Regions from separate parts of the Allobosea sp. NBC_00550 genome, predicted to be linked through region 2. Evidence: riboswitches for the same ligand, from Rfam matches in the RefSeq annotation. Region 2 holds a riboswitch; each other region holds the start of a gene.
What was found. A riboswitch is a leader RNA that binds a small molecule or an ion and turns the genes downstream of it on or off. The one in region 2 is predicted to bind cobalamin.
Positions count from the first base shown of each region.

Region 1: another riboswitch for cobalamin. It lies ahead of NWE53_RS07140 (TonB-dependent receptor plug domain-containing protein); the one in region 2 lies ahead of NWE53_RS22270 (ABC transporter substrate-binding protein).
Region 3: another riboswitch for cobalamin. It lies ahead of NWE53_RS06320 (ribonucleoside-diphosphate reductase subunit alpha); the one in region 2 lies ahead of NWE53_RS22270 (ABC transporter substrate-binding protein).

Region 1 covers NZ_CP102772.1:1,514,958-1,522,462, reverse strand. Annotated here, with positions in the region: gene NWE53_RS07150 (FecCD family ABC transporter permease) at 1-381, opposite strand, end outside; gene NWE53_RS07145 (ABC transporter substrate-binding protein) at 378-1,241, opposite strand; gene NWE53_RS07140 (TonB-dependent receptor plug domain-containing protein) at 1,238-3,214, opposite strand; cobalamin riboswitch at 3,303-3,500, opposite strand; gene NWE53_RS07135 (MalY/PatB family protein) at 3,715-4,899, shown strand; gene NWE53_RS07130 (NAD(P)/FAD-dependent oxidoreductase) at 5,042-6,328, shown strand; gene NWE53_RS07125 (NAD(P)-binding domain-containing protein) at 6,347-7,505, opposite strand, start outside.
Region 2 covers NZ_CP102772.1:4,670,396-4,677,900, reverse strand. Annotated here, with positions in the region: gene NWE53_RS22290 (hypothetical protein) at 1-38, opposite strand, end outside; gene NWE53_RS22285 ((R)-mandelonitrile lyase) at 350-745, shown strand; gene NWE53_RS22280 (hypothetical protein) at 795-1,016, shown strand; gene NWE53_RS22275 (1-aminocyclopropane-1-carboxylate deaminase/D-cysteine desulfhydrase) at 971-1,798, shown strand; cobalamin riboswitch at 1,833-2,043, shown strand; gene NWE53_RS22270 (ABC transporter substrate-binding protein) at 2,313-3,344, shown strand; gene NWE53_RS22265 (FecCD family ABC transporter permease) at 3,341-4,384, shown strand; gene NWE53_RS22260 (ABC transporter ATP-binding protein) at 4,395-5,180, shown strand; gene NWE53_RS22255 (protein-tyrosine phosphatase family protein) at 5,348-5,863, opposite strand; gene NWE53_RS22250 (acetate/propionate family kinase) at 5,881-6,987, opposite strand; gene NWE53_RS22245 (bifunctional enoyl-CoA hydratase/phosphate acetyltransferase) at 6,984-7,505, opposite strand, start outside.
Region 3 covers NZ_CP102772.1:1,343,686-1,351,190, forward strand. Annotated here, with positions in the region: gene metG (methionine--tRNA ligase) at 1-465, shown strand, start outside; gene NWE53_RS06305 (TatD family hydrolase) at 722-1,522, shown strand; gene NWE53_RS06310 (MBL fold metallo-hydrolase) at 1,532-2,335, shown strand; gene NWE53_RS06315 (ribonucleotide-diphosphate reductase subunit beta) at 2,520-3,539, opposite strand; partial or broken gene NWE53_RS06320 (ribonucleoside-diphosphate reductase subunit alpha) at 3,698-5,933, opposite strand; cobalamin riboswitch at 6,054-6,253, opposite strand; gene NWE53_RS06325 (sensor domain-containing diguanylate cyclase) at 6,412-7,505, opposite strand, start outside.

The sequences.
Region 1 (7,505 bases), 2.5 Mb from region 2:
GCCGCCGAGCGGCAGGGCGAGCGCGACGCTGGCTGAAAGCCCGCTGTAGAAGGCGACGACTGCGCCGAAGGCGGCGGCGCTCGAAATGCCGACGACACCGGGCTCGGCCAGCGGATTGCGCAGCAGGCCCTGCATGGCGGCGCCCGACAGGCCGAGGCTGAAGCCGACCAGCGTGCCGAGGATCGCGCGCGGCAGCCGCAGCTCCGTCAGCACGAGCGCCGGCAGCGTCGGGCGCCCAGCCAGCCAATCGCGGATCGCCGCGCCGAGATCGAGCGGGGCGTAGCCGACCGCCGTCGAGAGAGCAAAGACGGCGAGCGTCGCGAGCGCGAGCAGCGCGATGAGAAGCGCCAGCGATGGCGGCTGGAAGGGCAAGGTCTTCATCGGTCCTCTTCGGCGGCGCGTGCGAGCAACTCGATGGCGTCGAGCACGCTCGGACCGGCGCAGGTCCATAATCGCGAGGGCAGGGCGACCAGCTTCAGGCGCTCGCGGAGCCTCTCGATCAGCGGATGGTGCAGCACCTCATGGGCGAGCGAGGGCTGGCCGCCCGGCGTGTCGTTGAGGATCAGCATCTGCGCGCCGCCGAGCGCCACTGTCTCCAGCGCGATCTGGCCATAGCTGTCGATGCCGAGGCCGGCGGCGATGTTGTCGAGCCCGGCCAGCGTCAGGATCTCGTCGACCAGCGAGCCGCGCCCGACCGTGAAGCCGTTCGGGCGAAGCACGATGGCGCGGCGGCGCTCGGTCGGACGCTTCGCCGCCAGAACGGCGAGGCGCGCGTCGATGTCGGAAACGAGCGCCGCGCCGCGTTCCTCCTCTCCGAGCAGCGCCGCCATCTCCGCGATCTGCGCGCGCATTTCGGCGATGTTGCGGGGCACGCCAAACTCGCGCACGGGCATCCCCACCCGCTTGAGCAGGGCGACCGTCGCGCGGGTGGTGTAGGCGCCGGCGATGACGAGGTCGGGCCGGGAGGCGAGCACCTGCTCGACGAGGCCGTGATTGACCGGGATCGCGCGTGCCGCCTCTGCCATATTGGCGTTGCGCGGATCGCGCGAGAGCCAGGTGATCGAAGCGATGTGCTCGGGCGGCGCGAGGCGCAGGACGAGTTCGTCCGTGCACATGTTGAGCGAGACGATCCGCGCCGGCTTCGCCGCCGCTGGCGACGCGCCAAACGCCATGGCGGCGAAGGCCGCGATGGCGAGAGCGCACAAGCCGGTCAGCCCATGCCTGGCGCGGAACGGCGTCATCCGCCGATCGCCACCTTGATGCCGCCATAGGCGCCGAAGCCCGGGACGAGGAAGCCGATGGGGTTCTCCCAGCGCTTGTCGAAGAGATTGTCGATCCGCCCGAACACGGTGACCTTGTCGGTCGCCTTGTACTCGGCGGCGAGATTGACCAGCGTCGCGCCCTTCGCGTTCATGCGCGGGACCGAGAAGTCGCGATTGCCGTCGACCCAGGAGCCGACATAGAGCAGCGTCGCCGAGAAGGTGAGCTTGTCGGTCGGCGTCCAGGTCGCGGTTGCGCTCGCCTTGTGGCGTGGGCGGCGCAGCAATTCCTGCCGCGCAATCTCGTCCTTGGCGAGGGTGAAGGTGTAGTCGGCGCGGATGCGGAACTGGGGCGAAATCTCCAGCGCGGCGAAGGCTTCGACGCCCTTGGTCTGCGCCTTGCCGATATTGGCGTAGGAGTTGCCTGCCGTGTTGGTGACGATCAGGTTGTCGATGTCGTTCTGGAACCAGGTCCCGCCGAACTGAAGGCGCTTGTCGAAGAGCGGCTGCTCGAAGCCGATATCCCAGCCGTGGCTTTCTTCCGGGCTCAGGTTCGGGTTGCCGAAGAAATTGAAGCCGGGGCGATAGTCGATGAAGCGCTCGCTCAGCGTCGGCGCCTTGAAGCCGGTGCCGTAGCTCGCCTTCAGCTTGGTCTCGATGCCCGGGACGATGACGGCCGGCGCGATGCGATAGGTGGTGTGGCCGCCATAGCTGTCTTCATTATCGTGGCGGATGTTGGCCGCCAGGAAATAGCGGTCCTGAATATTGCCCTGGTATTCGAGATAGGCGGCCTTGTTGCCGTTGGAAGCGACGAGGCTCGCGGTGTCCAAGCGCTCGCGCTCGTATTGCAGGCCCATGATCAGGTTGTGACCCTTGGTGATCTCGATATTGCCGCGCCAGTCGAGCTTGGTGCGCTCGCCCAGGTTTTCGTTGGGCAGGCCGAGGATGCCGGTCGTGCCGTTGGCCGTTCGCGTCGCCCGGTCCTGGTTCGTGTAGGAAACGCCGAAGGTGTTGACGAAACGTCCGGCGAACGGATCCCAGACGACCTCGCCGCGTGTGAAGGCCTGTGCGTAATTCTGCAGGGAGCGATAGGGGGCGGGGCGGCTCGGGAAGCCGGTGTCGCCGGTATAGCGCAACTGCCCGTCCTGATAGCGGCCGACCCAGTTGAGCGACAGCGTGTCGCCGAGCGCGACGCCGATGCGGCCGGAATAGCTGTAGTTGTCGAAGGCATTCGGATTGATGCGGCGGCCGGGCGGGACGAGGTTCGGCGGCGTGACGTCGGTCGCATCGGTGCGGAAATGCGCGACGTTGAAGGCATAGTTGAAACGATCGTCGCCACCGCTGAAACCGGCGGACTGGTTGAAGGTGCCGTGGGAACCGGCTTCGACCCGCGCGGTCGCCCTGGGCGGCCCCTCACCGCGTTTCGTGGTGACCGAGATGACGCCGCCGATCGCATTGGCGCCGTACAGGCCGCTCTGCGGGCCACGCAGCACCTCGATGCGCTCGATGTCGTCGGTCAGCATCGAGCCGAAATCGAAGGAGCGGTTGGGCGTCGAGGGGTCGTTCGCCTCGATGCCGTCGATCAGAACCTTGACGTGATTGGAGTTGGTGCCGCGCATGAAGACCGAGGTCAGGCCGCCCGGTCCGCCTGTCTGGACGATGTTGAGGCCGGGCACGGTGGCGAGAGCCTGGGGCAGGGTGCGGCGCTGCTGCTGCTCGATCTCCCTGGCGGTGATGACGGTGACGGAGCTCGCGATCTCGCGCGCCGGGGTCGGCGTGCCGGTCGCGCTGACAACGATCTCGTCGAGCGCGAGCGGGGCGGGTGCGTTCTGGGCGAGTACCGGGGCGGAGCAGGCCAGTGCGAGGAAGGAAACGCATAGCAGCAGGCGGCCGCGTTCTGCGGCTGGAAGGGCGGGGATCACGATGGAGACCTCGGGCGTTGACGTCAGTGGCACGTCACCGCGAACGCGATCTCCCATCGCCGCGCAAAAGGCGGCAAACAGTCAAATCAGCGATCGGCGCACCCCGTCCGAACGTGTTCGCGTGTGACCACGGCTGACGGCAGGTCTCCTGGCTCGCGGGTCCATGCCCTTCGCCGCCTTCCCAGGTCCGAGGTCCCAGTGGCGTATGGCGAAAGGCTCGCCGCTTACAGTTGCGGGGGCAGCCGCGGCATGGGGTGGCTGGCCACCCGCACCGCGTTCCCTTTTGATCCCGTGAGGGAACCGTCCCGGTGACGATTACGGCGGAAAAGTGTCGTCGTCAAATAGGTTTAACCAAAGGTAAGGACGGGGGCGGGAGATCGCGCGCCATGTCGTATCCGGAGGCCAGCCGTCGCGATCGCGCCGGTTTACGCCCGCGAGCCGGCACGGCAGAACAGAAGCCACGGGCCGGGTCGGAATCACCATCTCTCGGCGCTTTCCGCGGCTTGGCCGCTCTGCTGTTGCCGAGGATGACGATGCTTAGGTTGCCGGACTTCGACGAGCAGATCGACCGCCGCGGGACCCATTCGGCCAAATGGGACACGATGGAGAAGTATTATGGCGTGGCCGCTTCCGACGGCATCGCCATGTGGGTGGCCGATATGGATTTCCGGCCGCCGCCTTGCGTCCAGCAGGCGGTCGAGCGCATGGCGGCTCACGGGGTCTATGGCTATTTCGGCGACGACCGCACCAATAGCGACGCCATCCGCTGGTGGATGAAGACCCGCCATGGCTGGGACGTGGCGTCGGAAGCGATCTTCACCACCCATGGCCTCGTCAATGGCACGGCGCTCTGCGTCGATGCCTTCACCGCGCCGGGCGATGGCGTCGTGCTGATGACGCCGGTCTACCACGCCTTCGCCCGCATCATCCGCTCGGCCGGCCGGGAGGTCGTGGAGTGCCGGCTGCGGATCGAGGAGGGCCGCTACGTCCTCGACATCGCCGGCTGGGACGCGCAGATGACCGGCCGCGAGCGGATGCTGATGCTGTGCTCGCCGCATAATCCGGGCGGGCGCGTCTGGACATGCGACGAACTCCGCGAGATCGCGGCCTTCTGCAAGCGCCACGACCTGATCCTCGTCGCCGACGAGATCCATCATGATCTGGTCATGCCGGGCGCCAGGCACACCGTCATGCCGCTGGCTGCGCCTGAAATCGCGGACCGCCTCGTGATGATGACGGCGACCACCAAGACCTTCAACATCGCGGGCGCCCATGTCGGCAACGTCATCATTCCCGACGAGCCGCTGCGGGAGCGGTTCCGCGCCCGGATGAACGCCCACGGCATCTCGCCCAATTCCTTCGGCATGGCGATGGCGACCGCCGCCTACAGTCCCGAAGGCGCGGCCTGGGTCGACCGGCTCGTGGCCTATCTCGACGGCAACAGGAAGCTGTTCGACGACGGGGTTAACACGATCCCCGGCCTGCGTTCGATGCCGCTCGAGGCGACCTATCTCGCCTGGGTCGATTTCGGCGGGGCCGGCATGGAGCCGGCGGAATTCACCGCCCGCGTCGAGAAGCAGGCGAAGATCGCGGTGAACCATGGCGCGAGCTTCGGGGCGGGGGGCGACAGCTTCCTGCGCTTCAACCTCGCCACGCCGCGCGCCACCGTGATCGAGGCCGTCGAGCGATTGAAGGAAGCTTTCCGCGATCTGCAATAGCGCCGGCTGCGGGACGGTTCTGTCGTCCCGCGCCATCCCCCGCTTCTCGCAAAGGCGGCGCTGGCTTATTGGTGAAGCGGGAGAACTCATGAGACGCATCTCCAGATATCGCTATCGCAGCCTGTTCCATGTCGGGTAGCCCGTGACGGCCGGCACGCCCCATCACATCGTCATCGTCGGAGCCGGCTTCGGCGGGCTGGAGGCGGCGCGAAATCTCGCCGGCGAGTCGGTCAGGATCACGCTCATCGACCGGCGCAACCATCACCTCTTCCAGCCTCTGCTCTATCAGGTCGCGACGGCGTCGCTGCCGACCTCCGAAATCGCGTGGCCGGCCCGTTCGCTGCTGCGGCGCTACAAGAACGTCACCACGCTGCTGGGCAGCGTCGTCGGCGTCGATCCGAGCGACAAGAAGGTGCTGATAGAGGGCGAGCCGCCGCTTGCCTTCGACAGCCTGATCCTGGCGACCGGGGCGCGACACTCCTATTTCGGTCATGACGAGTGGGAGCCCTATGCGCCCGGGCTGAAGACGCTCGAAGATGCGACGAAGATCAGGCGGCGTATTCTCTCCGCCTTCGAGCAGGCGGAATGGGAGACGGACGCTGCCCGGCGCGCCGAGCTCCTCACCTTTGTGATCATCGGCGCGGGTCCGACCGGTGTGGAGCTTGCCGGCACGATCGCCGAGCTGGCGCATGACACGCTGCGCGGCGATTTCCGCAACTTCGATACGCGCGCCGCACGCGTCATCCTGGTCGAGGCCGGCTCGCGCATCCTGGCTGGCTTCACCGAGGACCTTTCGGCCTATGCGGAGCGGGCGCTGATCGGGCTCGGCGTCGAAATCAAGCTCGGTCACGCTGTCTCGAACTGCACCGCGGACGGGATCGAACTCGGCGGCGCCTTTCTCCCGGCCAGGACGATCCTCTGGGCGGCGGGCGTCGCTGCTTCGCCTGCGGCGGAGTGGCTCGGCGCGCCGGCCGACAGGGCCGGGCGGGTGATGGTCGAGCCCGACCTCACGGTCCCCGGCCAGCGCGATATCTTCGTCGTCGGCGACACGGCCCGTGTCGTCTCGGCCGACGGCAAGCCGGTGCCCGGCGTGGCACCCGCGGCCAAGCAGGAGGGGCGCTACGTCGCCGGAGTGATCAAGACGCGGCTGAAGGGCGAGACCGCGCCGCCGCCCTTCGCCTACAGCAATGCCGGCAATCTCGCGACGATCGGCAAGCGCGCGGCGATCGTCGATTTCGGCTGGATCAAGCTGAAAGGGCGCATCGCCTGGTGGACTTGGGGCGTCGCGCACATCTTCTTCCTGATCGGACTGCGGAACCGCCTCGCCGTCGCGCTGAACTGGCTGTGGATCTATGTCAGCGGCCACCGCAGCGCCCGCCTGATCACGCAAGGGCAGGCGAAGAGCGGCGAAGCCGACGCTCCCCGCTGATCGCGTTTCTGTCCCGCATCAGGAACGCGGGAAATCCTCCGGCCGGAAGAAGGGCGTGTCCTTCAGTTCCGCCTCGTCGAAGGCTTCGAGATCGCGCCTGATTGCGGCGCTGTCCTCCCTGAAGAAGGCGGCGGCGAGGGCCTGCGCGACACGCTCGCCGGCGATCGCGACGCCCGGAATGTCGCTCGCGATCGCGCCATGGCTGACATTGGCACCGTGGTTGACGAGATGGATGCGGGAGAGTTCGGCCGGCGCGGTGGCATCCCTGGGCAGGAGCTCGAATCCCGGTCCGAGATAGGGCGCCTGCGCCAATGTCGGGCGTGCAAGCTCGGCCGGCGGCGTATAGCGGTCGCTCCAGCGCGCGATATGTCCGGCGAATTCCGACAGTTCCTGAATACGCGTAGCGTCGACCTGAAAACCCGTGGCGACGATGAGGAAGTCGTGGCGGCGCTCGATGCGACCGTCGGGCGTGTCGATGTCGAGCACGACCTGCCCGGACTCGCGCCTGACCGAAGCGACGCGATGCCGGAAGCGGATGCCGAGCCCACTGGATTTCAGCGCGCGCAGCACGGTCTCGTGCGGTGGCGGCGCGAGCATGTCGTCGAGATAGGCTGCGAGCGCCCAGCGGTCGGCGTCGGGGAGGGCGCTCCAGCCGTGGAAGAAGCCCTGGGTCGCAGAGCCGCGGCCCTTGTTGATCTGCGGCAGATGCGGCCGGCGCAGATACATCTCGACGCTCGCCGCGCCTTGCTCCAAGGCGGTCGCAGCATTGTCCCAGGCCGAGGCGCTGCCGCCGAGCACACCGATCGACTTGCCGCGCAGCCTTTCAAAGTCGATCGGGTCGTTGCTGTGGGCCGCGAGAGCGGGTTTGAGGTCGCGCGGGACGATATCCGGCCAGAGATCACCGCCCGCGCCGCCGCGTCCGGTTGCGAGGACGACATGGCGGGCGAATACGGTCTTCGTTCCCTCGGCGGTCTTCAGATCGAGTGCAAGTAGGCCGTCATGCGGGCGCAGCTTCGTCAGCGCCGTGCGGTGCTGCACAGGCAGGGCGAGCACCCGCTGGAGCCAGCTGAGGTAATCGACCCAGACGGCGTTCGGGATCTTGTAGAGCGCCTCCCAGGCCGCTTCGCCGAAGCTGGCGTTGTACCAGGCGGCGAAGGTCAGCGACGGCATGCCGAGC
Region 2 (7,505 bases):
CGGCTGGCGGGCGCGTTTGCACTGCGCTTCAGTGCCATCACCTGCATTCAAAAGCGGCAGGAGGCACCGACCATTCGGTCCTCAGCTGGCCGAGGCCATCGATGACGCCATCCAAGAAACTGATTTGCACAATAAAGCGGCATCAATCGCCCGCTTTGCGAGCCAAACCCTCAGGGGTGCTCAACCGATCATCACCGCCAAGGCGCGCCGGCCTCGTTCAATCCGAACGCCTCTGTCGGCACGGCGCTTCCCGGTCTATGCCCGTAGCAGACGAGGCGATTCCCATCGGAGCGCCTATCGTCGCAATATCCCGAGCGCCTTCCGCAGCGCCGGAGACGAGGAGATCACCATGGAGATCATGCGCGCCGGCTCCCGGCCGTCCGGGAAGGGACCGGCCGACTGGTTCACCGGATCGGTCCGGATCGACCCGCTCTTCAATCCGCATGCGCCAGAGCGCGTGCAGGGCGCCAGCGTCACCTTCGAGCCCGGCGCGCGGACGGCCTGGCACACCCACCCGCTCGGCCAGACGCTGGTCGTCGTCAGCGGTGCCGGCCGGGTGCAGCGCTGGGGCGGGCCGATCGAGGAGATTCGACCGGGCGACGTGGTCTGGTTTCCGCCCGGCGAAAAGCACTGGCATGGCGCGGCGCCGGCAACGGGCATGACCCATATCGCCATTCAGGAAGCCGAGAACGGCAAGGTCGTCGAATGGTTGGAGCAGGTCTCGGACGCCCAGTACGGCGGCTGATCGCCGCCCAATCGACCCAGCCTGACTAGGTCCTACCGCGAACGGGACGATGACGCCTCAGCCTTCCACCCTTTTGCGCGAGCCGCGCCATGCCCTCGTCGAGGCTCCGACGCCGGTCCAGAGGCTGCGCCGTTTCGAGGAGAAGCTCGGCCGGCCCGGCGTCTACATCAAGCGCGACGACCTGATGGAGATCGCGCTCGGCGGCAACAAGCTGCGGAGCCTCGAATACTGGCTGGGCGCTGCGCTGCGCGAGAAGGCCGATACCTTCTAGTCGGAGGCGGTGCGACCTCCAATCTCTGCCGCCTCACGGCCGCGGCTGCCTCGCTCGTCGGTCTCGACTGCATCGTCCTGCACAATGCGCCGGATACGCCGGAGAATCGCGAGCGCTCCTTCCTGAACCGACTGTTCGGCGCCGAGCTGCGCTTTATCGGAGCGGTCGATGAAAGCCAGCGCAACGCAGCGCTCGCCGAAGCGGCGGCGGAACTCGTGCGTCAGGGGCGGAAGCCCTACATCGTTGGCGACCCCGTGCTCGGCGCGATGGGCTATGTCCGGGCCGCCTTCGAACTGCATGAACAGTCGCAGCGGGAAGAGGCACCGATCCGGCACGTCTTTCTCGCGGGCTCGATGGGGCCGACAGAGGCCGGCTTCATCTTCGGCAATGCCCTGCTCGGGCATCCCTTCCAGGTCCATCTCGTCAGCGTCGAATACGAGCGAGCGGAGCTGGAGGAGCATGTCCGGCGCATCTATGAGGGCCTGCGCGACCGGACGGGGCTCGATGTCGCGCCTCTCGATGCGGCGCCGCCGCAGTATCACATGGAGCATCTCGGCGGCGGCTGGGGCGTGCCGACCCCGGCCTCGGAAGCCGCCATCCTGGCCTTCGCCCGCACCGAGGGCATCCTCATCGAGCATGTCTATACGGCGAAGACCTGTGCCGGCTTCGTCGAGGCGCTCACCGAGGGCCGGATCGCCGTCGGCGAGCCGGCCTGCGTGATCCATACCGGCGGCACCGCCGCATTGTTCTCGCAGTTCGGATCGTTCAGGACGGTGACGTAGCGTCTGCCCGCTTGACGCGCCTCGGCGCCGCCCTATGGTGCCGGTCGATCGAGGTTCTCCGGGTCGCACCCCGGAGCTAAGAGGGAATTCGGTGAGGCGCCTTTCGCCGAAGCCGAGGCTGCCCCCGCAACTGTAAGCGGCGAGCCTTCCGTCCATCGTCCACTGGTGCCCCGCGCACTGGGAAGGCCGGGCGGATCAGGCGTCGACCCGCGAGCCAGGAGACCTGCCGCGATCGCGAGACGTCTTTCGGGCGGGGTGTTCCGGAGGGATGCGCGTCGGCGGCGTCCCCAGACCCCGCATCCGGCCGTATCCGCCCAGACTCCCCGCGCTCATTCGGGGAGCGATGAAATCCATGTCCACGATATCCGCTGATGCCGCCGCGCAGGCCGCACGTCACTTGACGCGCCCGCGTCGCGCGACCTATGAGAAATGCAACATTGTTACACTTGATGTCCGTTGCGCCGGGGCCTCGCTGCTCCGCTGCCGTGACGCCCTCTCCAAGCCGGTCCCGTTCATGCGTCGTGCCTTCCAGTTCGTTCCCGCCTTGCTCGCCGCGGCCGCCGGCAGCGTCCTCTTCGCCGCCGCCGCCTCGGCAGCTCCGACGCAGTATCCACTGACGCTGGAGAACTGCCGGGAGACGATCACCTTCGCCGCCCCGCCCAAGCGCATCGTCGCGCTCGGACAGACCCAGACGGAAATCCTTTATGCGCTCGGCCTCGGCGACCGTGTCGTCGGCACCGCCGTCTGGTTCTCGCCGGTCGCCAAGTCCTATGAGGCCGTCAACGCCAAGGTGAAGCGCCTCGCCGACAACGACCCGAGCTTCGAGGCCGTCGTCGGCCAGGAGCCAGACCTCGTCACCGCGATGTTCGAATGGCATCTCGGGCCGAACGGCATCGTCGGCAAGCGCGACCAGTTCCACAAGGTCAAGGTGCCGACCTATGTCTCGCCGACCGATTGCGTCGGCAAGGACAATTCCGGCCCCGGCGACGGCGTGCGCACGCAGATGTTCTCGATGGAGCTGGTCTATCGCAACATCCGCGAGTTCGGGCAGATCTTCGACGTTTCCGACCGCGCCGAGAAGCTCGTCGCCGAGCTCAAGGCGCGCGAGGACAAGGCCGTCGAGCAGGTCGTGAAGCTGAAGGCGCAGGACGTGCCCGTGGTCGTCTGGTTCTCCAGCAAGGACATCAAGGGCGACGGCTTCATGGCCGGCAAGAACGGCGTGCCGGCCTATATCCTGTCGCAGCTCGGGGCGCGCAACATCATCACCACCAACGAGGAATGGCCGCTGGTGGGCTGGGAGAGCATCGCCGCCGCCAACCCGGCCGTGATCGTCACGGTCAGGATGGACCGCCGCCGCTTCCCGGTCGACGATATCGAGAAGAAGCTCGAATTCCTGAAGACGGATGCCGTCGCCAGCAAGCTCGACGCGGTGAAGAACAACCGCGTCGTCATCATCGACGTCGGGGCCACTCGCGCCGGGCTCGATACGGTCGATGGCATCGAGACGCTCGCCAAGGCGATCGCGAGCTTCGGCATCGCCCCTTGAGCCACGCCGCCCACGGTCCGAACTGGCCGGCGCGGATCGGTCTCGCGCTGCTGTCGCTGCTGGCACTCACCTTGTCGGTGGCGCTGGCGGTGACGATCGGCGAGATGGCGATCCCGTTTCAGGTCGCCGTCAAGGCGCTCGGCAACGGGCTGTTCGACCTCGACCTGCCGGTCAGCGCGATCCAGCAGGGCGTGATCTTCGACTATCGCCTGAGCCGGGCATTGATGGCCGGATTGTGCGGCGGGGCGCTCGCGCTTTCCGGCGCGATCCTGCAGGCGCTGCTGCGCAATCCGCTGGCCGAGCCCTATATCCTCGGCATCTCCGCCGGCGCCTCGACCGGTGCCGTCGCGGTGCTGATCCTCGGCATCGGCATCGGCGGCGTGGCGATCAGCCTGTCGACAGGCGCCTTCATCGGCGCCTGCGCGGCGCTGGCAGCCGTCGCTTTGCTCGCGACGGGGGCGGGCGGCGCCAGCGACCGCGTCATCCTGGCCGGCGTCGCGACCTCGCAGCTCTTCAACGCCGCGACGGCAACCATCGTCACGACACTCGCCAGCGCCGAGCAGGCGCGTGGCGTCATGTTCTGGCTGCTCGGCAATTTCGGCGGCGTGCGCTGGCCGGATCTATGGATGGCGGCGCCGGTCGCCCTGCTCGGCTTCGGCGTCTGCATGCTGCACGCCAAGGCGCTCGACGCCTTCGCCTTCGGCGTCGACGCCGCCGCCTCGCTCGGCATCGCGGTTCTGCGCGTGCGGATCGTGCTGTTCGCGACGACGGCGGTGATGACCGCCGCCATGGTCAGCATCGTCGGCACGGTCGGTTTCGTCGGCCTCGTCATCCCGCACGCCGCGCGTTTCCTCGTCGGCTCTGGCCATGCCCGCCTGCTGCCGGCCTGCCTCGTGATCGGCGCGGTCTTCATGATCCTCGCCGACATCCTCTCGCGCGTGTTGGTACCGCAGCAGATCCTGCCGATCGGCGTCGTCACCGCCCTGTTCGGGGCGCCGGCCTTCGCGCTGATCCTCTATCGCGCCAGGAGACCTGCGTGAGGAAGCCGGCATGACGCTCGCGACGCAGGACGTGCGCTGGAGCGCGGCCGGAAGGATGATCGTCGACGGTGTGACGCTCGCGGCGGCGCCGGGGCGCATCCTCGGCCTGATCGGCCCCAACGGCTCCGGCAAGTCGAGCCTGCTCAGGCTGCTCTGCCGATTGCGCAAGGTGGCGAGCGGCGTGGTGACGCTCGACGAGCGCGACATCGCGAGGGTGCCGCGACGCGAACTGGCACAGCGGCTCGCCTTCGTCGAACAGCAGGCGACGACCGAGATCCAGCTCTCCGTCTGCGAGGTCGTCCGCCTTGGCCGCACGCCGCATCGCGCCGCGCTCGCCTCGTGGAGCGCAGCCGACGAGGCCGCCGTCAGCGAAGCGCTGGTGCGGGTGGGCCTCGAAGACCGGCATGACCAGCCCTGGCACACGCTCTCGGGCGGGGAGCGCCAGCGCGTCCATATCGCGCGGGCGCTGGCGCAGGAGCCGAGCGAGCTGATCCTCGACGAGCCGACCAACCATCTCGACATCCAGCATCAGCTCTCGATCCTGACGCTGATCCGGCGGCTCGGCATCACCTGCATCGTCGCGCTGCACGACCTCAACCTCGCCGCTCTGTTCTGCGACGAGATCGCGCTCTTGCATCATGGCCGGTTGCTGGCGGCGGGAACGCCGGAAACCGTGCTGACGGAAGAGACCATCCGGACCGTGTTCGGCGTGGCCGTGGCGATCAAGCCCGACCATGCCGGGCGCCGGCATATCGAATACCTGGTCGACCTCGATCGGGACCAGCCGGGAGCGTGACTGGGGGTGTGCAGGAGCGTGCTTATCCAGCTCGGAACCACGCCGCTATCCCGGGCTTGACCCGGGATCCATGCCAGCGCGCTACCGATCAAGGTTCAGGCATGGATCCCAGATCTGCGCTTCGCTCCGTCCGGGATGACATGTATTTCGAGCAATAAGCGCCAGGTTCAGCGGCCGGAATTCAGCGCCTCTTCAGCGTAGCGGGCGACCAGGCGCTTCTGGATATCCGTCTCGGGGCCCGAGCCGGCGGCGGCGATCGCGCTGATCGCCGCATCCCCGCTCAGGCCGAGCGCGACCAAGATGCAGGTCGCGACCATGCCCGTCCGCCCGATGCCGGCGGCGCAGTGGACGAACAGCGCCGTCCCCGCCTTCAGGTCGCGTGCAGCCTCTTGCGCGAGGGTCTTCAAGCCGCCGCCATCCTCGGGAACGCCGAAATCGCCGATCGGAAAGCTTGTGACGGGGATGCCGAGATCGCCCTGCCGTGCGGCATAGTCCGGCGACTTCAGCCGGATTTCGTCCGATGGCGTCAGGCAGATCACGCGGGCGATCCCCTGCCGCTGCAGATCTGCCAGATCGTCCGCCAGCGACCGCAAACGGCCCGGCATCGGTCCGAGCCAGAGCTTGCCGGCGATTTCGGCGGGCAGATCGACGCGTCGCATGAAGCCCGAACCGGCATTGCTCATTCCGCTTCCTCCGACCCTCAGGCGATGAGCGCATTCGCCTGAACGGCCATGACACGCTCCTCATTGGCGGGAATAACGAGAACCTTGAAATTCCCGAGGAAAGCAAGGCGCTCGAGGATGGCGTCCCGGACCGGCGCGGCATGCTCGCCGATGCCGCCGGTGAAGACGAAGCCGTCGATGCCAGCCATGGCAGCGGCCATCGCGGCGCCGAACTGCGCGACCTTCAGCGCGAAATAGTCGAGCGCGAAACGCGCCTGCGGATCGTCGCTCGCGAGCAGCGTCTCGACATCGTTGCTCAAGCCGGAAAGACCGAGCAGGCCCGACTGCTCGTAGAGGGTGTTCGAGACCTCCTCCGCACTCATCCCAAGGCTCTGGAACATGTAGAGCACGGCGCCGGCATCGAGCGCGCCACTTCGGGTGCCCATGGGCAAGCCGTCGAGCGCGGTCATCCCCATGGTCGTGTCGATGCTGCGGCCGCCCCGGATGGCGCAAAGGCTCGCGCCATTGCCGAGATGGGCGGCGACAACGCGCCCGGCGTGGAGATCGGGATGCTGCTCGGCCAGCACCATCTCCAGCCATTGATAGGACAGGCCGTGGAAGCCGTAGCGGCGGATGCCCTTGTCGCGCAGCCCCTGTTCGAGCGCGAAATTATGGGTGAGCGGATCGTGCCCGGCATGGAAGGCGGTGTCGAAACAGGCGATGTTGGGCACGTCGCCCATCAGGCGCTGCGCCGCGGCAACGGCAGCGAGATTGTGCGGCTGATGCAGCGGCGCCAGCGGCGAGAGCGCTTCCAGCGCAGCGAAGACGGCCGGCGTCACCACGACGGGATCGGCATAGGTCTCGCCACCATGGACGATGCGATGCGCGACGGCCTGCATCCGCCAGCCATCGTCATGGCGATCGACGAAGGCGAGGACGGCGGAGAGCGCCGTGTCGTGGTCGCAGGCCTGCGGCAGCGCGATGCGCTCGCGCCTGCCGTCGGCAAGGCTTGCATCCATCGCGGGCTCGGCTTCGCCGAGGCGCACCGCCTTGCCGCGGGCGAGCACGCCGAGGTCGTCGCTGCGGAAGACCTGGAATTTGAGGCTGGAAGACCCGGCGTTGAGGACGAGGATCGTATCGATCACTTGATCCGCCCCGTGCGGCGCGCATCGGCCAGGAGCACGGCCAGAACGCAGGAGAGCAGCCGCGCACGCAGATTGTCGGCCCGGCTGGTGAGGATGATCGGCACGCGCGCGCCGAGCACGATCCCGGCGGCATCGGCGCCGCTCAGGAAGGTGAGCTGCTTGGCCAGCATGTTGCCGGCCTCGATCTCAGGCACGAGCAGGATGTCGGCATGGCCGGCAACGACGGAGACGATGCCCTTTTCCTTCGCCGCCGCGGCGCTGATCGCGTTGTCGAAAGCGAGCGGCCCGTCGACGACGGCATCGGTGATCTGGCCGCGCTCGGCCATCTTCGAGAGCGCGGCGGCGTCGAGCGTCGCCGGCATATGCGGGTTGACGGTCTCGACCGCCGCGAGGACGGCGACTTTCGGCAGATCGTCGAGGCTGCCCAGAGCGACATGCCAGAGATTGACGGCGTTCTGGACGATGTCGGCCTTGGTAGCGAGATCCGGCGAGATGTTGACCGCCGCATCGGTGATGAT
Region 3 (7,505 bases), 2.4 Mb from region 2:
GCGAAGAACTGCGAGGGCAGGGTGCCGCCATGCGGAACGCTGACGGAGGCCGACGAAGCCATGCTCGCCATGGCCGATGGCGCGCTCGCGAAGGCGCGCGAGGCCATGACGGACTTCGCTCTTCATAGCCTGCTGGCCGATCTCTGGGCCGTGGTGGCGGAAGCGAACCGCTATTTCGCCGCCAACGAACCCTGGCGCCTGACCAAGACCGATCCGGCGCGGCGCGACACCGTGCTCTACGTCACGATCGAGGTGCTGCGCGAGGTCGCGATCCTGGTGCAGCCGGTGATGCCGGAGGCGGCGGGCAAGCTGCTCGACCTGCTCGGCGTCGCGGCCGATGCACGCAGCTTCGCGTCGATCGGAGCCGGACACCGCCTTGCCAGCGGCACGCCGCTGCCGGCGCCGAGCGCGATCTTCCCGCGCTATGTCGAGCCCGAGGACGGGCAGGCAGCCAAGAGCCTCTAACAAAACCCGGCGGGGTCTCGATGAGCTTTGGAGGAGTCGCATGCCAGGAGGAGCGCGCAGCCGATACCCGTCGGTATCGGCAAGTCGTTCCGACGCCGCAGGCGGCCCTCCAAAGCTCACCTTCGGCGCCGGGAATTCGGCCGCCCGCCGTGTCGCGGCGCTTGCCGATACCAATGGTATCGGCTTCACCCCGCTCCTGGCGGAGCGGTCGAATTGCCGGCGTCGAGACCCCGCCGGATTTTGTTAGAGGCTCTCGATGCTGATCGACACGCATTGCCATCTCGACTTCCCGGACTTCGCCGAGGAACTGCCGGCCTATGTCGGCCGGGCGGAAGCCGCGGGCGTCGGGCGGATGGTGACGATCTCGACACGCGTGGTGCGCTTCGCCGACTATGCCGCCATCGCCGAACGGTTCGCGTCGGTCTGGTTCTCGGTCGGCACGCATCCCCACAACGCCCATGAGGAGCTCGACGTCACGGCCGAGCGCCTCGCGGAGCTGTCGCGCCATCCGCGCTGTGTCGCCATCGGCGAAGCCGGACTCGACTACCACTACGATTCGAGCCCGCGCGAGGCGCAGGCGCAAGGCCTTCGCACTCACATCGCGGCTGCACGGATGACGCAGTTGCCGCTCGTCATCCATTCGCGCGAGGCCGATGACGACATGATCGCGATCCTGCGGGAGGAGACGGGGAAGGGCGCCTTCCCTGCGATTCTGCATTGCTTCACGGCCGGCGAGGCCCTCGCCATGGCAGGTGTCGAGCTCGGGCTCTACGTCTCCTTCTCGGGAATACTCACCTTCAAGACCTCGGAAAATCTGCGCCGTATCGCCCGGATGGTGCCGCGCGAGCGCCTGCTGGTCGAAACGGATGCGCCCTATCTGGCCCCTGTCCCGTTCAGAGGCAAACGCAACCAGCCGTCCTATGTGGTTGAAACAGCGAAGGTTCTCGCGGAAACCATCGGGGTTTCCTTCGACGAGATCGCCCGGATCACCAGCGAAAATGCCCGCCGCTGCTACTGGAAGATGGATCATGCCGCGCCCGTCGTGCAGGTCGCCTGATCGCACGCCATGACGCTGACGGTGACGATCCTCGGTTGCGGTTCTTCGGGTGGCGTGCCGCGGCCGGGTTCCGGCTGGGGCGCCTGCGACCCGGCCGATCCGAAGAACCGCCGGCGCCGCTGTTCGATCCTGGTAACGCGCTCAGGACCGGACGGCACGACGCGGGTCCTCGTCGACACATCGCCGGATCTGCGCGAGCAGCTTCTCTCGGCCGATGTGCCGGCGCTCGACGGCGTGCTGATGACGCATGACCATGCCGACCACACCCACGGCATCGACGACCTGCGCGGCCTTGTCCTGCATACGCGTCAGCGCATCCGAATCTACGCGGACACGACGACGGAAGCCTCGCTGCGTTCGCGCTTCGGCTATCTCTTCGAGACGCCGGCCGGCAGCTATTATCCGCCGATCCTCGATCTCGACCAGATCACGGCCGGACGAAGCCAGATCATCGACGGTGCCGGCGGGCCGATCACGGCATTGCCGTTCCGGGTCGAGCACGGGCCCAATTACGAGGCGCTCGGCTTCCGCTTCGGCGACCTGGCTTATCTGCCGGATGTCAGCCTCATCCCGCCGGCCGCGATGGGAGCCATGGCTGGCCTCAACGTCCTCATTATCGACTGCCTGCGCGAGACGCCGCATCCGAGCCATTTCCACCTGGAGCAGTCACTCGAGGCGATCGCGACACTGAAACCGCGACGCGCGATCCTGACCAACCTCCACATCGATCTGGATTATGCGAGCCTGTCCAGTCGCTTGGCGGACAATATCGATATGGCGTTTGATGGAATGACGGTGGCGGCCGCCGCATAGGCCAAGGGAACCAGCCGCCTCTCCGGGCAGCAAGATAGTTCCATAATATGTCTTATGCGAATCCAGGCTACCCCCTGCGCTGACCAGTCCGGTACCGGGTCATAACTACCGGCAAGCCCCGTCAGCCGCCTTTCGGGCCGCTGACGGAGATTGTCTTCAAGCTGGAGAACTCCAGCTCCTGCCCTCACTCCCAGCTGAGCGCGCCGCCGTTCTGATATTCGATGACGCGGGTCTCGAAGAAGTTCTTCTCCTTCTTGAGGTCCATCGCCTCGGACATCCACGGAAAGCCGCGCGGCATCGTGTCCCGGCCATAGGCCGCTTCAAGCTCGGCCGCATCGCGGATCATGCCACGCACCTCCTTCTGGAAGGCCCTGGTCCAGAGATGCGGGTTCTCGATCTTGATCTGGTTGATCACGTCGATACCGAAGTTCAAATGGATCGACTCGTCGCGCAGGATGTACTGGTACTGCTCGGCGATGCCGACCATCTTGTTGCGCCGGCCGAGCGAGAGGATCTGCGCGAAGCCGGTGTAGAACCACATACCCTCGAAGATCGCGTAGAAGGTGATCAGGTCGCGCAGCAGCGCCTGGTCGTTCTCGGGTGTCCCCGTGCTGAAATCGGGGTCCTCGATGCTCTGCGTATGCTTCAGCGCCCAGGCCGCCTTGTCGGTGATCGAAGGCACCTCGCGATACATGTTGAACAGCTCGCCCTCGTCGAGGCCGAGACTCTCGACGATGTACTGGAAGGTGTGCGTGTGGATCGCCTCCTCGAAGGCCTGACGCAGCAGATATTGCTGGCATTCGGGATTGGTCAGGTGGCGATAGATCGCGAGCACGATGTTGTTTGCGACGAGGCTCTCCGAGGCGGCGAAGAAGCCGAGATTGCGCTTGAGCATGCGCCGCTCGTCCTCGGTCAGCCCATCCCTCGACTTCCACAGCGCGATGTCGGCCTGCATCGAGACCTCGGTCGGCATCCAGTGGTTGTTGCAGCCGGCGAGATACTTCTCCCAAGCCCATTTGTACTTGAGCGGCAGAAGCTGATTCACGTCGGCGCGGCAGTTGATCATCCGCTTCTCGTCGACGCTGACGCGCCCGCCGGAGCGATCGATCTCGCCCAGCCCGGTGGCGTCGGCCGTGGGAACCGGGTTGGTCAGGATGGCGGGGTTGGCTGGGGTCGCGGGCTTGGTTTCGGACCAGTCGAGCATGGAAAAATTCCGTTCGTGAAATGAAGGGCGTCATGCTCGGGCATGACCCGAGCATCTCCGGCCGAAGGAGGGGTCCAGCGCCCTCTTCCGATCGAGATTCTCGGGTCTGCGCTTCGCTTCGCCCGAGAATGACGCGCGAGGTGGGATGACGGCGGCCGTTACTGGCAGGCCTCGCAGGTCGGATCGTCGATCGAGCAGGCGTTGGGCACCGCCATGCCGTTATCGAGCGGGATATCGACGAGGATCGGCGCGGCCGCGAGAGCTGCCTTAGCCGCGACTGGCACAGTTGCGGAGACCGCGTTGAGCTTGCCGTCCGTCCCCTTCAGCGTCGATTTCTCGACGTGGGTCGCCGAGAGCGCGCGCAGGTAATAGATCGTCTTCAGGCCCAGCCGCCACGCCAGCCGATAGGCCTCGTCGAGCTTCCGGCCCGAGGGCTGCGCCATATAGAGGTTGAGCGACTGGCCCTGGTCGATCCATTTCTGCCGGCGCGCCGCGGCGCGGATGAGCCAGCTCGTCTCGATCTCGAAGGAGGTCGCGTAGAGCGCCTTGAAGTCCTCCGGAACGCGGTCGATCCCGCTGACCTTGCCGTCATAGTATTTCAGGTCGGAGACCATCACCTCGTCCCAAAGCCCCCTCGCCTTCAGGTCGTGCACGAGCCCGGCATTCACCACCGTGAAGTCGCCGGACATGTTGGCCTTGACGTAGAGCTGGCTGTAGGACGGCTCGATCGACTGCGAGACGCCGACGATGTTGGAGATCGTCGCGGTCGGCGCGATCGCCATCGTATTGGAATTGCGCATGCCGATGGTCTTCACTCGCTCGCGCAGCGGCTCCCAATCCAGCGTCGCCGAGCGGTCGAGCTCGACATCGCCGTCGCGGGCTTCCGAGAGGATATCGAGCGAGTCGATCGGCAGGATGCCCTTCGACCAAAGCGAGCCCTCGAAGCTCGGATAGCGGCCGCGCTCGGCGGCTAGATCGACCGAGGCCGAAATCGCATGGAAGCTGATAGCCTCCATGGAGCTGTCGGCGAAGGCGACCGCGCCTTCCGAAGCCGCCGGCAGGCGCAGGGTCTGCAGCGCCGAGGCCCACCGGGCGATGGCGCAGGTTGGAACGGCGCGCCTCCGGGATCGTGTAGAAATTGATGTCGACGACATTGTCGAGCATCCGCATGGCGGTCTTCACCGTCTTCGCCAACCGGGCCTGGTCGAGCCCCTCCGCCGTCACATGGGCAAAGAGGTTGACCGAGCCGAGATTGCAGACCGCGACCTCATCGGCCGAGGTGTTGAGCGTGATCTCGGTGCAGAGATTGGACGAATGCACGACGCCGGCATGCTGCTGAGGCGAGCGCAGATTGCAGGCATCCTTGAAGGTGATCCAGGGATGGCCGGTCTCGAACAGCATGGTCAGCATCTTGCGCCAGAGATCGAGCGCTGCCACGCGCTTGGACACCTTGAGCTCGCCGCGGTCGGCCTTGGCCTCATAGGCTTCATAGGCCGCCTTGAACGGCTTGCCGTAGAGGCCGTGCAGGTCCGGCGTCTCGTCGGGCGAGAACAGCGTCCACTGGCCGCCGGCCGCGACGCGCTGCATGAACAGGTCGGGAATCCAGTTCGCCGTGTTCATGTCATGGGTGCGGCGGCGGTCGTCGCCGGTGTTCTTGCGCAGATCGAGGAACTCCTCGATGTCGACATGCCAGGTCTCGAGATAGGCGCAGACCGCGCCCTTTCGCTTGCCGCCCTGGTTGACCGCGATCGCCGTGTCGTTGGCGACCTTCAGGAACGGCACGATGCCCTGGCTCTCGCCATTGGTGCCCTTGATATGGGCGCCCAATCCGCGCACCGGCGTCCAGTCGTTGCCGAGGCCGCCGGAATACTTGGCGAGCAGCGCATTGTCCTTCACCGCCTTGAAGATGCCGTCGAGATCGTCGGCAACGGTGGTCAGGAAGCAGGAGGACAGCTGCGGGCGGAGCGTGCCCGAATTGAACAGCGTCGGCGTCGAGGCCATGAAATCGAAGGACGACAGCAGGTCAAGCACATAGGCGCGTGCGACCTTGTGATGCTCGGAGCGCATCAGGGCGAGTTCGACCTGGTCCTGCACGTCCTCGATATGGAAGGTGCGGCCGGCATCGGCGCGGCGCGTCAGGCCCGCGACGATCTGCGTGGTGAGGTCGGCGACGATGTCGTGGATGCGGCGCGAGGCGGCGGCGCTCGAACCCTCGACCGCCAGGAACGCCTTGGTCAGGGCCACTGCGATCTTGGAGGCATCGAAGGGCGTGACCGCGCCGTTGCGGCGGATCACCTGGAAGCCCGGTTCGCTCGCGACGGCGCGCGGCTGCGAGACGGTTTCGGCACTGTACGGCGCCGGCGCAGGCCGTTCGGCTTCAACGGAAAGAGACATCGGCTCCAAACCCCAAGATCAAGATGTTGGGGGCGAAGGCCAAGGCGGACGCGTGGAAAGGGCGCGCGACGACGAGAGGCCGCGACCTGCCAGCGCACCACCGGGACACCCCGCCCGAGGACGTTAACTAGGGTCGCGGCAGGTCTCCTGGCTCGCGGGTCGTCGTTCTCGCCCGTCTTCCCAAGGCCTTGCGGCCTCAGTGACTTAATGCTGGATGAGAACTCACCGCTAACAGTTGCGGGGGCAGCGCCGGCTTCGCACCGGCTTCCCTCTTAGCTCTCGATCTTGCGATTCGAGAGACCGTGACCACTACATTTAGCGGTCTTTTCCATTCATCCGTCAATTGCTCGTATGTGCTGGATACAAACCGTCGTGGAAAGCGAGGATGAACGGCCTGGCAGCTGCCATCGAATGCCCGCCGTAAGCGCCGGCATCCACGCTGAAACACGGCCCGGTCGGTCGCTCCATCTGAGCCAACTCAGGCGAACTGAACGTCGATCTCAGGGCCAGCCTTGCGCACCACATGCACGAAACGCGAGAAATTATCGGCCTCGATCGCGAGCTTGAAACGGCCGGGCACGCCGGCCGAATCGATTACGGCAAGGCTGGCGCCCTCGTCGGAAAGCCGTTTGACGGTGCAGTCGATCACCGAGCGGCCGCCGTTGAACACGATGCTGCCGGCCTTGAGCACGCGCCGACCGAAGGGCGAGTTGCTCGCAGCGCCTGCATGGGCCGCGATGCAGCGATTGCGACCCGCGGTCTTGGCGGCATAGAGCGCCTCGTCAGCCTGCTGAAGCACGGCTTCGAGATCCGATGCGGCGGTTGAAAGCGCCGCGATGCCGAAGCTCGCGGTCACGGCGAACGGTCCGCCGACGCCTTCGAAGCGCTGGGCGGCGATGCTTTCCCGTAGCTTCTGCGCGACGCTGAGAGCGGCCTGCAGCCCCGTATGCGGCAGCAGAATCGCGAACTCCTCGCCCCCGAGGCGCCCGATCAGGTCGCTCTGGCGCAGCAGGTCGCGGCAGGCGGCCACGGTGCCGGTCAGCACGGTGTCCCCGCCGGCATGGCCCTGCGTATCGTTGACGGTTTTGAAGTGGTCGAGGTCGAAGGCGATACAGCTCGTCTCATGGCGATGGCGCAACGCGAGTGCGATCGCCTTGCCGGCTTCATTGCGGAAGGCGCGGCGCGAGAGTGCCCCGGTCAGGACATCGGTGGACACGAGCAGACGCAACCTGAGCTCGTCCATCACGATCGCGGCGAGATCGGCGAGGATCGCAACGTCCTCTCCATCGAAGGCGCGGGGCGCGGTGTCCATGGCGCAGAGCGTGCCGATATTGTGACCGCCCTCGCCTCGCAGCGGTATGCCGGCATAGAAGCGCAGATGCGGCGCGCCGGTGACGAGCGGATTGTCGGTGAAGCGCGGATCGGCACGGGTATCGGGCACGATCAACGGCTCGCCGCGGCGGATCGTGACGTCGCAGAGCGCGCTACGCCGATCTCCTTCGCAGTCGGACAAGCCCTCGCGCGACTTGAACCACTGCCGGTGGCCATCGAGGAAAGTCACGGTCGCCATCG